DNA from 3 places in the Kitasatospora sp. NPDC058218 genome. Region 3 is predicted to be linked to each of the others. Evidence: riboswitches for the same ligand, from Rfam matches in the RefSeq annotation. Region 3 holds a riboswitch; each other region holds the start of a gene.
What was found. Region 3 has a riboswitch for cyclic di-AMP ahead of ACFVYI_RS11515 (peptidoglycan DD-metalloendopeptidase family protein). Riboswitches for the same ligand answer to the same signal wherever they lie in the genome.
Positions count from the first base shown of each region.

Region 1 (3,503 bases), on a different contig from region 3:
GCGATCACGCCCGGCGGGACCTCGGGGGGACGGGCCTAGCGGTAGACGCGGACGTAGTCCGCGGCGAAGGTGATCGGAGCCGTGCCCTGCGGCGCGGGGTGGTACTGGCCCGCGCTCAGGGACAGGTTGAGGATCAGGTACGCCGACCAGCCGGCACCGACGCCCTTGCCGTCCGAGAAGACCTTCGCGCCGTTGATGTACCAGTCGACCGAGTCGGCGCCGTACTGGGTGCCGACGGTGACCCACTGGTCGTGGGCGATCGCCTTCGCGTCGGTGACGTACTTGTGGTCCGCGTTGACGTGGTTGGTCAGCTCCAGCAGGTTGGCGTTGTCCGAGTGGTACTCGAAGGTGTCGATCTCGCCGTGGCTGCCGCTGGTGCCGTTCCACGTCCACAGCGCCGGCCAGGCGCCGGTGCCGGCCGGGAGCTTGACCCGGGTCTCGACGTAGTCACCGGTCTTCACCTTGAAGCCCTCGCTGGAGTACTCGGTGGTGAGCAGCCCGGTGTCCCAGGCCTGCTTGCCGTTCTCCAGGGTGTGGCTGCTCGGCTTGGCGGTGAAGGTGGCGGCGCCGCCGGAGACGGCGACGTTGTTCTTGTTCAGCCAGTCGAGCTTGTTGTCGTTGGGGTTGTGGTCGCCGTAGTGGTACGAGCTGCTCTTGTCGGCGGTCCAGCGCGAGCCGAGGGCGAGGCTGTTGAACTCGTCCGACCAGGTCAGCGACTTCCCGGCGACCGGGGCGCCGGTGGCCGGGGGCGACGGGGCGGCGGTCGCGGTGGGCGACGGCGTCGGGGTGGGCTTGGGAGTGGCCGTCGCGGTCGGCGTCGGGGTGGGGGTGGCCGTGGCGCCGGAGACCACGAGCTGGCGCGAGGGCAGGTTGTGCCAGGCGCCGCCGAGGTCCTGCCAGAAGCCGAACTGGGTGTACGTCCCGGCGGGCAGGGTGCGGGCACCGGTGGTGATCGACAGGCCGGTGGGGCAGATCTGCGCGTTGGAGACGTTGCCGGGGAAGTCGAGGTTGCGCCCGGCGGCGTCGCGGACGCCCACGCCGACGGTCTTGGCGGTGAAGCAGGCCGAGGAGTGGACGGTCAGCGCGGCCGTGGTGGCCTTGCCCGCGACCATGGTGGCCGGGGCGAGCTTGTCCTGGGTGACGGTCGGCACGGTGGCCGCCTGGGCGCCGGTGAGCGCCGGGACGCCGAGGAGCCCGGCGCCGCTGATGGCGAGCGCGCCGGTGGCGGCGACGGCGGCCTTGCGGCCTCGGTGGTTGGGACGGGCGTGGCGCGGGGTCGCGCGCCGGGCAGGCTTCTGCATGGCGGTGTCCTCTGTGACGCCTGCGAGGTGAGCTGTCGGGTTCGGGCTGAGGTTGCCCGGCCGCCTGTGGAGCGGCTTCACCCCTAGCCTCGGCCGGTACGCGGGAGCGCACGGGTCGGGCACTGACCTGGGTCCCCCGCTCCCGTCCACTGTGGTGCTCGACTGCCGACCGGCGGGTGGACAGGACTCGGCGTCCCGACGGCGGGGTCCGCGAAGACGGACTCGTGCAGGCTAGGCAGGCCGCCCGGAAGGCGACAACTCACCGGGGGATGTTGTCGCGCAGCTCACAGTGGGGCGGGGCGGAGTTGATCAAGTCGCCGGTGGAGTTGATCAGTTGGCGGTGGGGTCGGCCGGGGTGGCCGGTGGGGTCGGCCGGGCGGGCGATCGGGCCGGGAGGTCGGCCGGGCGTGGGCCTGCGCCCCGCGCGCCGGGCGCCCGGGCCGGTGCCGGGCGGTGGGTCCGCCGAGCGGCCCGGCGCCGCCTGCGGTGCCGGTGCCGCGCCCGGCGGCCGGACGGCGCGGGGTGCTGCCCCGCGGCGGGGTGCCCGCAAGTCCGCCGCGAAGGTCGGCCGGTCGGATAGGTTGGGGGTCCAGCCCTACCGCACAGACGAGAGACGAGGACCAGTCCCGCCATGACCGCGCCCCTGCCCGCCTTCGCCGGCCGCACCTACCTCTTCCAGGTCGACAACGGCGCGGCCTTCCGCAACGCCTACTCGCCGGACGGCAAGCGGCTGCGCTGGGAGGGCCTCGGCGAGTCGGCGGGCCAGTGGGAGGACGTGGCGCTCCACATCGCCGAGATCGGGCCGGAGCTGTACTTCGTCAGCTGGACCGAGCAGAGCGGCATCACCGTGAGCCATGTGATGGACCTCGGCAAGCTGACGGTGCGCGCGTTCTGGACGTACGAGGGCGAGGGCGGCCGGGTCGGCGAGCTGCACACCGGGACGCTGGAGCCGGTGGCCTGAACCGTGGCCCGGACCGTGGCCTGAGCGCCGCCGGGCCGGCCGTGCCGTGGCCGCCCGGCGCCCGTCCCGGTCAGACCGCGCGGTCCGGCACCCTGAGGCGCTGGGAGAGCCACTCCAGCGAGGACGGCAGCAGCCTGCTCCAGGTCTCGAAGTTGTGGCCACCGGTCTTCATCATGCTGTAGGAGACCTTCATCGGGCCGTGCGCGGCGGCCACGAACGCCTCGGTGTCCCGCCGGTAGTCGCCGTCGCCCTCCCTGGTGCCGGCCAGCAGCACGGACACCGCGGGCTGCGGCAGGTTCTTCAGCCGCCACATCAGGTCGGCCTCGTTGCGACGCTGCTGGCTGCCCTTGAAGAGGTCCCCGGTCGTCGGGTCGTCGGCGGCCTGGTAGTAGCCGGAGAGCGAGACGGCGGTCGGGAAGACCTCCGGGTGGCGCATGGCGAGCTTGAGGGCGCAGTAGCCGCCGGTCGAGTTGCCCATGAAGCCCCAGGCCTGCGGGTCGGAGGAGACCCGGTACGTCGCCTGGATCGCGGCCGGGACGTCCTTGGTGAAGTACGTCTCCGACTGCGCGCCGCCCGGGATGTCCTCGCACTCGGTGTCCTGCGGGAGCGCGGGCGAGGGGCGCATCAGTACCATCACGGTCGGCTGCATCCGACCCTCCTGGAGCAGCTTGAGCGCCGCGCCCGGGTAGTTCAGCCGGGTCACCAGGTTCTTCGCGATACCGGGGAAGCCGGTGCTCACGATCACCGCCGGGAACTGCTTCTGCGCGTACTCCGGCTGGAAGTACTGCGGCGGCAGGTAGACGTACCCCTCGGTGGAGAGCCGGGTGGCGGCGCCGTCGATCCGGACCTCGCGGATCTCACCGGACTGCTTCGGGTCGCGGCCCAGCGCCCCGCCGCCCTTGACGGACGCGTGCCCGATGGTCTCCACCTGCAGGCGGCCGGACGCGTCCGCCTTGTTCTGGATGACGACCGGGCCGTTGTCGCCGGTGCCGAGCAGGTCGTCCCAGCTGCTGTAGAAGGCGAAGTAGTTGTTGGCCACCAGGCCCAGTGCGGCGAGCACGGTGAGCTGGGTGGCGAGCAGCGCACCGATCCGGCCGAGCACCGCCTGCCAGGTCTTCCTCGCCAGTCTCGGCCACAGCCAGACCGTGCCGGCCGTCACCACGAGGGCGATCAATACGGTCAGTGCCAACACCTTGTGGCTCGTCAGACCCATGTCCTGCTTGCTCCCACGCCTCGAACTC
Region 1 covers NZ_JBHVWC010000065.1:61,102-64,604, reverse strand. The annotation lists gene ACFVYI_RS33700 (family 16 glycosylhydrolase) at 36-1,301, opposite strand; cyclic di-AMP (ydaO/yuaA leader) riboswitch at 1,304-1,468, opposite strand; gene ACFVYI_RS33695 (hypothetical protein) at 1,933-2,262, shown strand; gene ACFVYI_RS33690 (alpha/beta hydrolase) at 2,333-3,475, opposite strand.
Region 1: another riboswitch for cyclic di-AMP. It lies ahead of ACFVYI_RS33700 (family 16 glycosylhydrolase); the one in region 3 lies ahead of ACFVYI_RS11515 (peptidoglycan DD-metalloendopeptidase family protein).

Region 2 (3,503 bases), on a different contig from region 3:
GGAGGAGCGGCGGCCCGGGCGCGGGCCGGCCCGGCTCAGGCCAACTCGGCGAGGAAGGGCAGCAGGGCGTCGGCGGTGGCCTGCGGCTGGTCGGCCATCGGGTAGTGCCCGGCGCCCTCGATCATCACCTTGCGGGCCTTCAGCGCGGCGGCCTGCCGGTCGGCGACCGCCGCCGGGTCGGGGAAGTCGGGGTCCTTGCCGCCCATCACGACCAGCGCCGGGCAGGTCACGGCGGCGGTCCAGCCGGTCGGCGCGGAGTCCCCGTGGACGTAGCCCCGAGTGGCCTGCTTGCGGCCCGGCGTGCGCATCGCGGCGACCAGCCCGTCCACGTAGGCGTCGAGGTCGGCCGGCTTGGCGCCCGGGTACGCCATCCTGCGGTGGTAGAGCCCCCAGAACGCGGGCGAGTGCACCAGCAGCGCGCCCATCACGCCGAACATCGCGCGTTGCAGCGCGTTCGGCGGCAGGTTCTCGACGAAGGCGTCCAGCAGCACGATCCCGGCGACCCGCTCGGGCGCGTCCCCGGCCACCTTGACCACGGTCGCGCCGGTGTACGAGTTGGCGACCAGCGCGGCGCGGCCGATGCCGAGGTGGTCCAGCAGGGCGAGCACGTCGGTGGCGATCGCGGCCGGCGAGTAGTCGTCCCAGGCGATCGAGGACTCGCCGAAGCCGCGCAGGTCCAGGGTGATCACCCGGCGGCCCGCGGCGACCAGCAGCGGGCGCAGGTGCCGGTACGCGGCCCGGCTGTCGAGCATGCCCGGGAGCAGGACGACGGGGGCGCCGTCGCCCTGCACGGTGTCGTCGAAGGCCAGCCGGCCGCCGGGGCGGTCGAGGTACTGGGTGCTGGGGGTGAAGGTGCCGGGCATGGGGGGCCTCCTCGGTCCGCCGGGACGGGCATCGGCCTGTTGTGCCGATAGCCATAAAGCTAAGGCTAATAGCCTTAGCCGTCAAGCGGTCGGCCGACCGGTCCTCCGGGGCGCCCCGGCGTCGCGGCTCAGACCCCCTCCACCTTGAACGGGTCGTGCTCGGCGAGCAGCTTCTCCAGTCGGGCCTGGTCCACCCGGGTGACGATCTCGTTGGTCTCCTGCCGGTCCCGGACCACCTTGGCCAGCGTGAACGAGGAGGTCACGGTGTAGAGCAGCCCGATCCCGAGGAAGGCGCGGGTCCAGCCGCCGACCGGCAGGTAGGCGATCCCGATCGCGAGGGCGCCGCCGGAGAGGGCGAAGGAGAGCACGGCCTGGATGTAGTACGCGGCCGTGGTACGTGACTGCATCGGTGCGTTCATGGCGCCAGGATGGCCGCGCGGACCCGGCCGCACATGAGTAGGAGTACTCAAGTGGGGGGTCGTTCGTTGACGTCCAATCACGTTCGGTAGTGTCAGTTGTCGTCAATCGCCCCAAATCGCCCATCGGACCGCGTGGTGTCCGATCTGTATCCGGCTGTCCCGAACGGACGGCTTGGAATCAGAGGCTCCTAGGATTAACGTTTGATAACGCAGCGCGGTCCTCAACGCCGTACCCAGACGGCACCGTGCGCCGCCGCCTAATCCCACCGGCCGCCTCCGGGCAGGCCAGGGAGCCGGGGAACCATGTTCCTTGGGGTGAATCGGCCGGGCCCAGGCCCAGCCGTAGGAGACCTTCCTGCTCCGAACCCGTCAGCTAACCCGGTAGGCGCGAAGGAAGGAAAGGAGCGCGCCTCCGTGGCGTCGTCGCACTCTCCGGCACACCTGCCCGGCTCCACCGCCGGCACCCAGCTGCTCGACCACCCCTGGCCGCCCGCCCACCCGGGCGAGTACGGCGGGGCCGCCCCGCAGGCCGCCGAGGCCAACCGGCACCGGATGCCCCGTCAGACCCGCGGCACCGCTCCGCTGCTCGGCGTCACCGCCGTCGCCGCCACCCTCGGCGCGACCGGTTTCGCCTCCGCCACCCCGGCCGCCGCGCCGGCCGTCGAGGCCCCGGACGAGACGCCGGTCGCGCTCTCCGCGGACCCCGGTCTCGCCCTCGCCGCCCGGATCCAGCTGCAGGCCGACAGCCAGCGCACCGCCGCCGAGGAGAGCGCCCGCCTGCAGGCCGCCAAGGAGGCCGAGGCCAAGCGCGCCGCCCAGCAGCAGGAGGCCAAGCGGGCCGCCGAGGAGGCCGAGAGGGCCAAGCTCGCCGCCATCAACCTGCCGGTGCGCGACTACAACCTCTCCGCCCACTACGGCCAGAGCGCCTCCTACTGGGCCCACCTGCACACCGGCCTGGACTTCGCCGCCGACACCGGCACCCCGGTGTACGCGGTCGGCCAGGGCACCATCACCTCGGCCGGCTGGGCCGGTTCGTACGGCTACCGGATCGTCGAGACGCTGCCCGACGGCACCGAGATCTGGTACTGCCACCTCTCCTCGATCATCAAGGGCTCCGGCAAGGTCGTCCCCGGCCAGCAGCTCGGCAAGGTCGGCGCCACCGGCAACGTCACCGGCCCGCACCTGCACCTGGAGGTCCGCCCCGGCGGCGGCGCCCCGGTCGACCCGGAGACCTGGTTCGAACAGCGCGGCATCACCCCCTGACAGCCCGCCACGGTGCCCCGGTCGTCGCGACGACGGCCGGGGCACCGTCGCGTCTCAGGCGTCAGTGGCCGCTTGCCCGGCCTCCTCGCCCTCGTGCTCCTGGCCCTCGTACTCCTCGTACGCCTCGTCCTCGTACGCCTCGGGCAGCCCCGCCAGGTAGGCGTCGATCTCCTCCTGGCCCGGCTCCGGAGCCAGCTCCGGGAACTCCTCCACCAGCAGCCGCGGCAGCCCCGGCGTCGTCCACTCGCCCACCAGGTCCAGCGCCGCCTCGGCGGCGGCCTCCTCGAACGCCCCGAAGTCCCCGGCCAGCTCCTCGGGCATCGGCCGGCCCAGTGCGGTCAGCTCCGTCAGATTGCGGTAGCTGCGCCGCATCAGCCCCTGCTCCAGCAGCCGCCGGGCGCCGTCGGTGGCCATCCCGACGCTGAGCATCCGGGCCTCGCCCCAGCCCCCGTCGTCCACCGCGTCCAGTTCGCCCGCCCACTCCAGCGCCTCGTACGCGGCCGATCGTTCCTGCGGAGCCAGCTCCCGGAACGCCGCCAGCCAGGCCCGGACCGCCTCCCGGTCGGCGAGGTCCACCCCGTCCGCGCGCAGCAGCAGCGTGTACAGCCGGGGCCAGGTGACCAGGTCGGACCGGCGCAGCAGCCCGGCGGCCACCTCGCCCTGCCACTCGGCCTCCGCGTGCAGCCGCTCCTGCCGCTTGGCGTTCAGCCGCTTCGCCGCCCGCTGGTGGTCGATCAGCAGCCGCACCGCCGCGCCGTACGCCAGCGGGTCCTGCTCCGGCTCGGGCTGGACGTACAGGTAGAGCCGCTCGTACAGCAGCTGCTCCACGGCGTCCGAGGTCAGCTCCGGCCAGCCGTCGCGCATCCTGCCCTCGCCCAGCTCCAGCAGCGCCAGCACCGCCCGCACCGGCGCCTCGGCCACCGGCGGGTGGCCGTGAGCCTGCGCCCAGGCGAGCAGT
Region 2 covers NZ_JBHVWC010000016.1:121,448-124,950, forward strand. The annotation lists gene ACFVYI_RS12840 (alpha/beta fold hydrolase) at 36-863, opposite strand; gene ACFVYI_RS12845 (YiaA/YiaB family inner membrane protein) at 992-1,282, opposite strand; cyclic di-AMP (ydaO/yuaA leader) riboswitch at 1,541-1,684, shown strand; gene ACFVYI_RS12850 (M23 family metallopeptidase) at 1,697-2,545, shown strand; gene ACFVYI_RS12855 (hypothetical protein) at 2,600-3,503, opposite strand, start outside.
Region 2: another riboswitch for cyclic di-AMP. It lies ahead of ACFVYI_RS12850 (M23 family metallopeptidase); the one in region 3 lies ahead of ACFVYI_RS11515 (peptidoglycan DD-metalloendopeptidase family protein).

Region 3 (3,503 bases):
CCGTACGGCACCACCGCCCTCACCGGCGCCGACCTCTCCCTCGCCGCGCCCGACCCGCTCGCCCGTTTCGAGGCCGCGATGCTCACCCACCTCGCCGACGACCACCCGGACGCCCTCGCCCTGCTCGCCCGGCTGCTGGACCGGGAGCTGCTCGCCGGACACCCCGACATCCGCCCGCTCGCCCTCGACCGGTACGGCCTGGTGCTCCGCCTGGACCACCCGTACGGCCACCGCGACGTCCGTCTGGTCTTCCCCGAGCCGGCGCGCGACGCGGACGAGTTCGGGCACCGCGTGCACCAGCTGCTGACCGCCGCGAACAGCGACCTGCCCGCCCACCGGTCCTGACCGGGCATCGGACGACGCCCCCCGAACTCGACACCCGCCCGAACCAGGCGCCCCCCGAACGCCACCCCGCACCCTGCACCCCGCGCCCCCGCCGCAGGAATTGCCGAGCGGAATTGACGGCCCGTCCGACTCCGGACGGGCCGGCCGAATTCGGGGACGGAGCCACTCGGAAACGGTCCGGACAACCGAAACCGAAATACCGGAGCGAGCAACCGGACGTGAGAGCGGGTCAACCATCACATTCGCCTCGAACAGGGGGGATGAACTGCACTGCAAATACGGGGACGGAAAACGAAAGCGGCCGGCCCGGCTCACGAAGGATATTCGTGAGCCGGGCCGGCCTGGGCGTGTCCCGCGCCCATGATCCACTGGTGGTGCGGCGATCACCCGGTCGAGCGGTCACCCGACATGACCATCCCGGGAGGTCGTTCGCCCCGCACCCAGCGGTGGTCCGACCTCAGGTCAGATGGAGACGCCGTGCGCCCGCAGGTAGGCGATCGGGTCGATGTCCGAGCCGTACTCCGAGCCGGTGCGGATCTCGAAGTGCAGGTGCGGGCCGGTCACGTTGCCGGTCGCACCGGAGAGGCCGATCTGCTGGCCGGCGGTGACGGCCTGACCGACCTTCACACCGATCGAGGACAGGTGCGCGTACTGGGCGTACTTGCCGTCGGCGAGCTTGATCTCGACCTCGTTGCCGTAGGCGCCGCCGTTGCCGGCCTTGACCACGGTGCCGGCCGCGATGGCGCGCAGCGGGGTGCCGGTGGAGGCGACGAAGTCGGCACCGGTGTGGTGACCGGAGGACCACATCGAGCCGGCCACGCCGTAGGCGGTGCCGAGCTTCGGGTTGGCGACGGGGGCGACGTAGCCGGAGGTGGCGGCCACGGCGGCCGGGGCCTGGGTGGCGGCCGGCGCGGCCGGCTTGGCGGCGGGGGCGGCCGGCTTGGTGGCCGGGGCCTGCGCGGGCTTGGCGGCCTGGACCGGCTTCGGGGTGGCGGGCTTGGCGGCCGGCTTCACCGAGTCCTGCGAGACCTGCGGCTTGGCCGCGGGGGCGGCCGGCTTGGCGGCCTCGGCGGCGGCCGGAGCGGCGGCGGCCTTGGCGGCGAGCGAGAGCTGCTGACCCGGGAAGATGAGGTTCGGGTTGGCACCGACGACCGAGCGGTTGTGGTCGTACAGCGCCTGCCAGCCGCCCTCGACCTGCTTGGCGTCGGCGATCTTCGACAGGGTGTCCCCTCCGACGACCTTGTAGCTCTCCTCGGCCGGAGCGGCGGCGGGCTTGGCGGCCTCGGCGGCGGCCGGAGCGGCGGCGGCCGGAGCGGCGTCGACGCTGGTGGCACCGGTCCAGGTGCTGGTCTGCGCGGGCTTCGCGGCCGGGGCGGTGTGGGCCTGGGCGCTGATGGTGGTCACCAGCGGAAGGGCGAAGGCGGCGCCGGTCACGGCGGTGGCGATGCCGATGCGGGCGGCGCGGGGCAGGGCGATACGACGGGCCTGTGCGGGCATGGGGAACTGTCCTCTCCGACGCCTGCGAGGTGAGCTGTCGGGTTCGGGCTGGAGTTGCCCGGCCGCATAGCGCGGCTTCACCCCAAGCCGGACCGCGAATTCCGGTCCGGCGACTTACCTTTGGGTCCCCCGCTCCTGCCGTACAGAGTTCGGTTCGTACCACCGGGCAGCGGCAGGACTAGGCGTTCCACCCGGTGGCCACCCGGGCCAATGCCGGGCGGTCGCTGAACTAAAACCCATCCGTCCGGGTGAAGCAATGTCGATCTCTTGAATCGACAACCAATGCCGGGAAGGTCGTGACACTCCGAATGATCGACTGCACGGTATGTGCACAATCGATTAACCGCGCGCCACTGATCCGCGACGCTCCGCCGATTTCGGTGTCCTTCCGCATGCGATCGGCTACGGAAAGCCATCTGCCGACACACCCCCGGTGAGCCTTGTCACGTCGGCTCCCGGGGCGCACGATCGGGCGGTGGCCACCTCCGAGGCCGGCACCCTGCGCCTGGGCACCGCGCAGGGCCGCTGGGTACTACTGGCGACGGTGCTCGGCTCCAGCATGGCGATGCTCGACGGCACCGTCGTCAACGTCGCCCTGCCGCGGATCGGCACCGATCTCGGCGCCCCGCTCGCCGCCCTGCAATGGACACTGAACGCCTATCTGCTCACCCTGGCCGGCCTCATCCTGCTCGGCGGCGCGCTCGGCGACCGCTACGGCCGGCGCCGCGTCTTCCTGATCGGCGTGCTCTGGTTCGCCGCCGCCTCGGCGGCGTGCGCGGCGGCGCCCACCATCGAGGTGCTGGTCGCCGCCCGCGCGGTGCAGGGCATCGGCGGGGCGCTGCTCACCCCGGGCTCGCTCGCGATGCTCCAGGCCGTGTTCCACCCGGACGACCGCTCGGCGGCGGTCGGCCTCTGGTCCGGCCTCGGCGGGGTGTCGGCCGCGATCGGCCCGTTCCTCGGCGGCTGGCTGGTGGACGGCCCCGGCTGGCGGTGGATCTTCCTGTTGAACGTCCCGCTCGCCGTCCTGGTGATCGCGGTGGCTTCCCGGCACGTCCCGGAGAGCCGGGACGAGAGCGCGACCGGCCGGTTCGACATCCTCGGCGCGGCGCTGGCCGCGCTGGCCCTGGGCTCGGTCACCTACGCGCTGACGGCCGCCGGAGCCGGGCTCTCCCCCGAGGTCTGGGTGGCCGGTGCGGCCGGTCTGCTGCTGGGCGCGGCGTTCGTCGTGGTCGAGCGCCGCGTCGAGGAGCCGATGCTGCCGCTCGGCCTCTTCTCCTCCCGCCTGTTCACCGCGGTGAACCTGGTCACCCTCTGCGTCTACGCGGCGTTCAGCGGAGTGTTCTTCCTGCTGGTCGTGCAGTTGCAGATCGTCTCCGGCTTCTCGCCGCTGGTCTCCGGGCTCGCCCTGGTGCCGATCACCGTGCTGATGCTGGCGCTGTCCGCCCGGGCCGGCCGGCTCGGCAAGCGGATCGGTCCGCGGATCCCGCTCACCGTGGGGCCGCTGGTCTGCGCGACGGGAGTGCTGCTGATGCTGCGGATCGGCCCGGACGCCTCCTACTGGACGGACGTCCTGCCGGCCGTCACCGTGATGGGCTGCGGGATGGTCCTGCTGGTCGCGCCGCTGACCGCGACGGTGCTCGCGGCGGTGGAGGTCCGCCACG
Region 3 covers NZ_JBHVWC010000014.1:122,011-125,513, forward strand. The annotation lists gene ACFVYI_RS11510 (DUF2470 domain-containing protein) at 1-345, shown strand, start outside; gene ACFVYI_RS11515 (peptidoglycan DD-metalloendopeptidase family protein) at 808-1,842, opposite strand; cyclic di-AMP (ydaO/yuaA leader) riboswitch at 1,847-2,007, opposite strand; gene ACFVYI_RS11520 (MFS transporter) at 2,318-3,503, shown strand, end outside.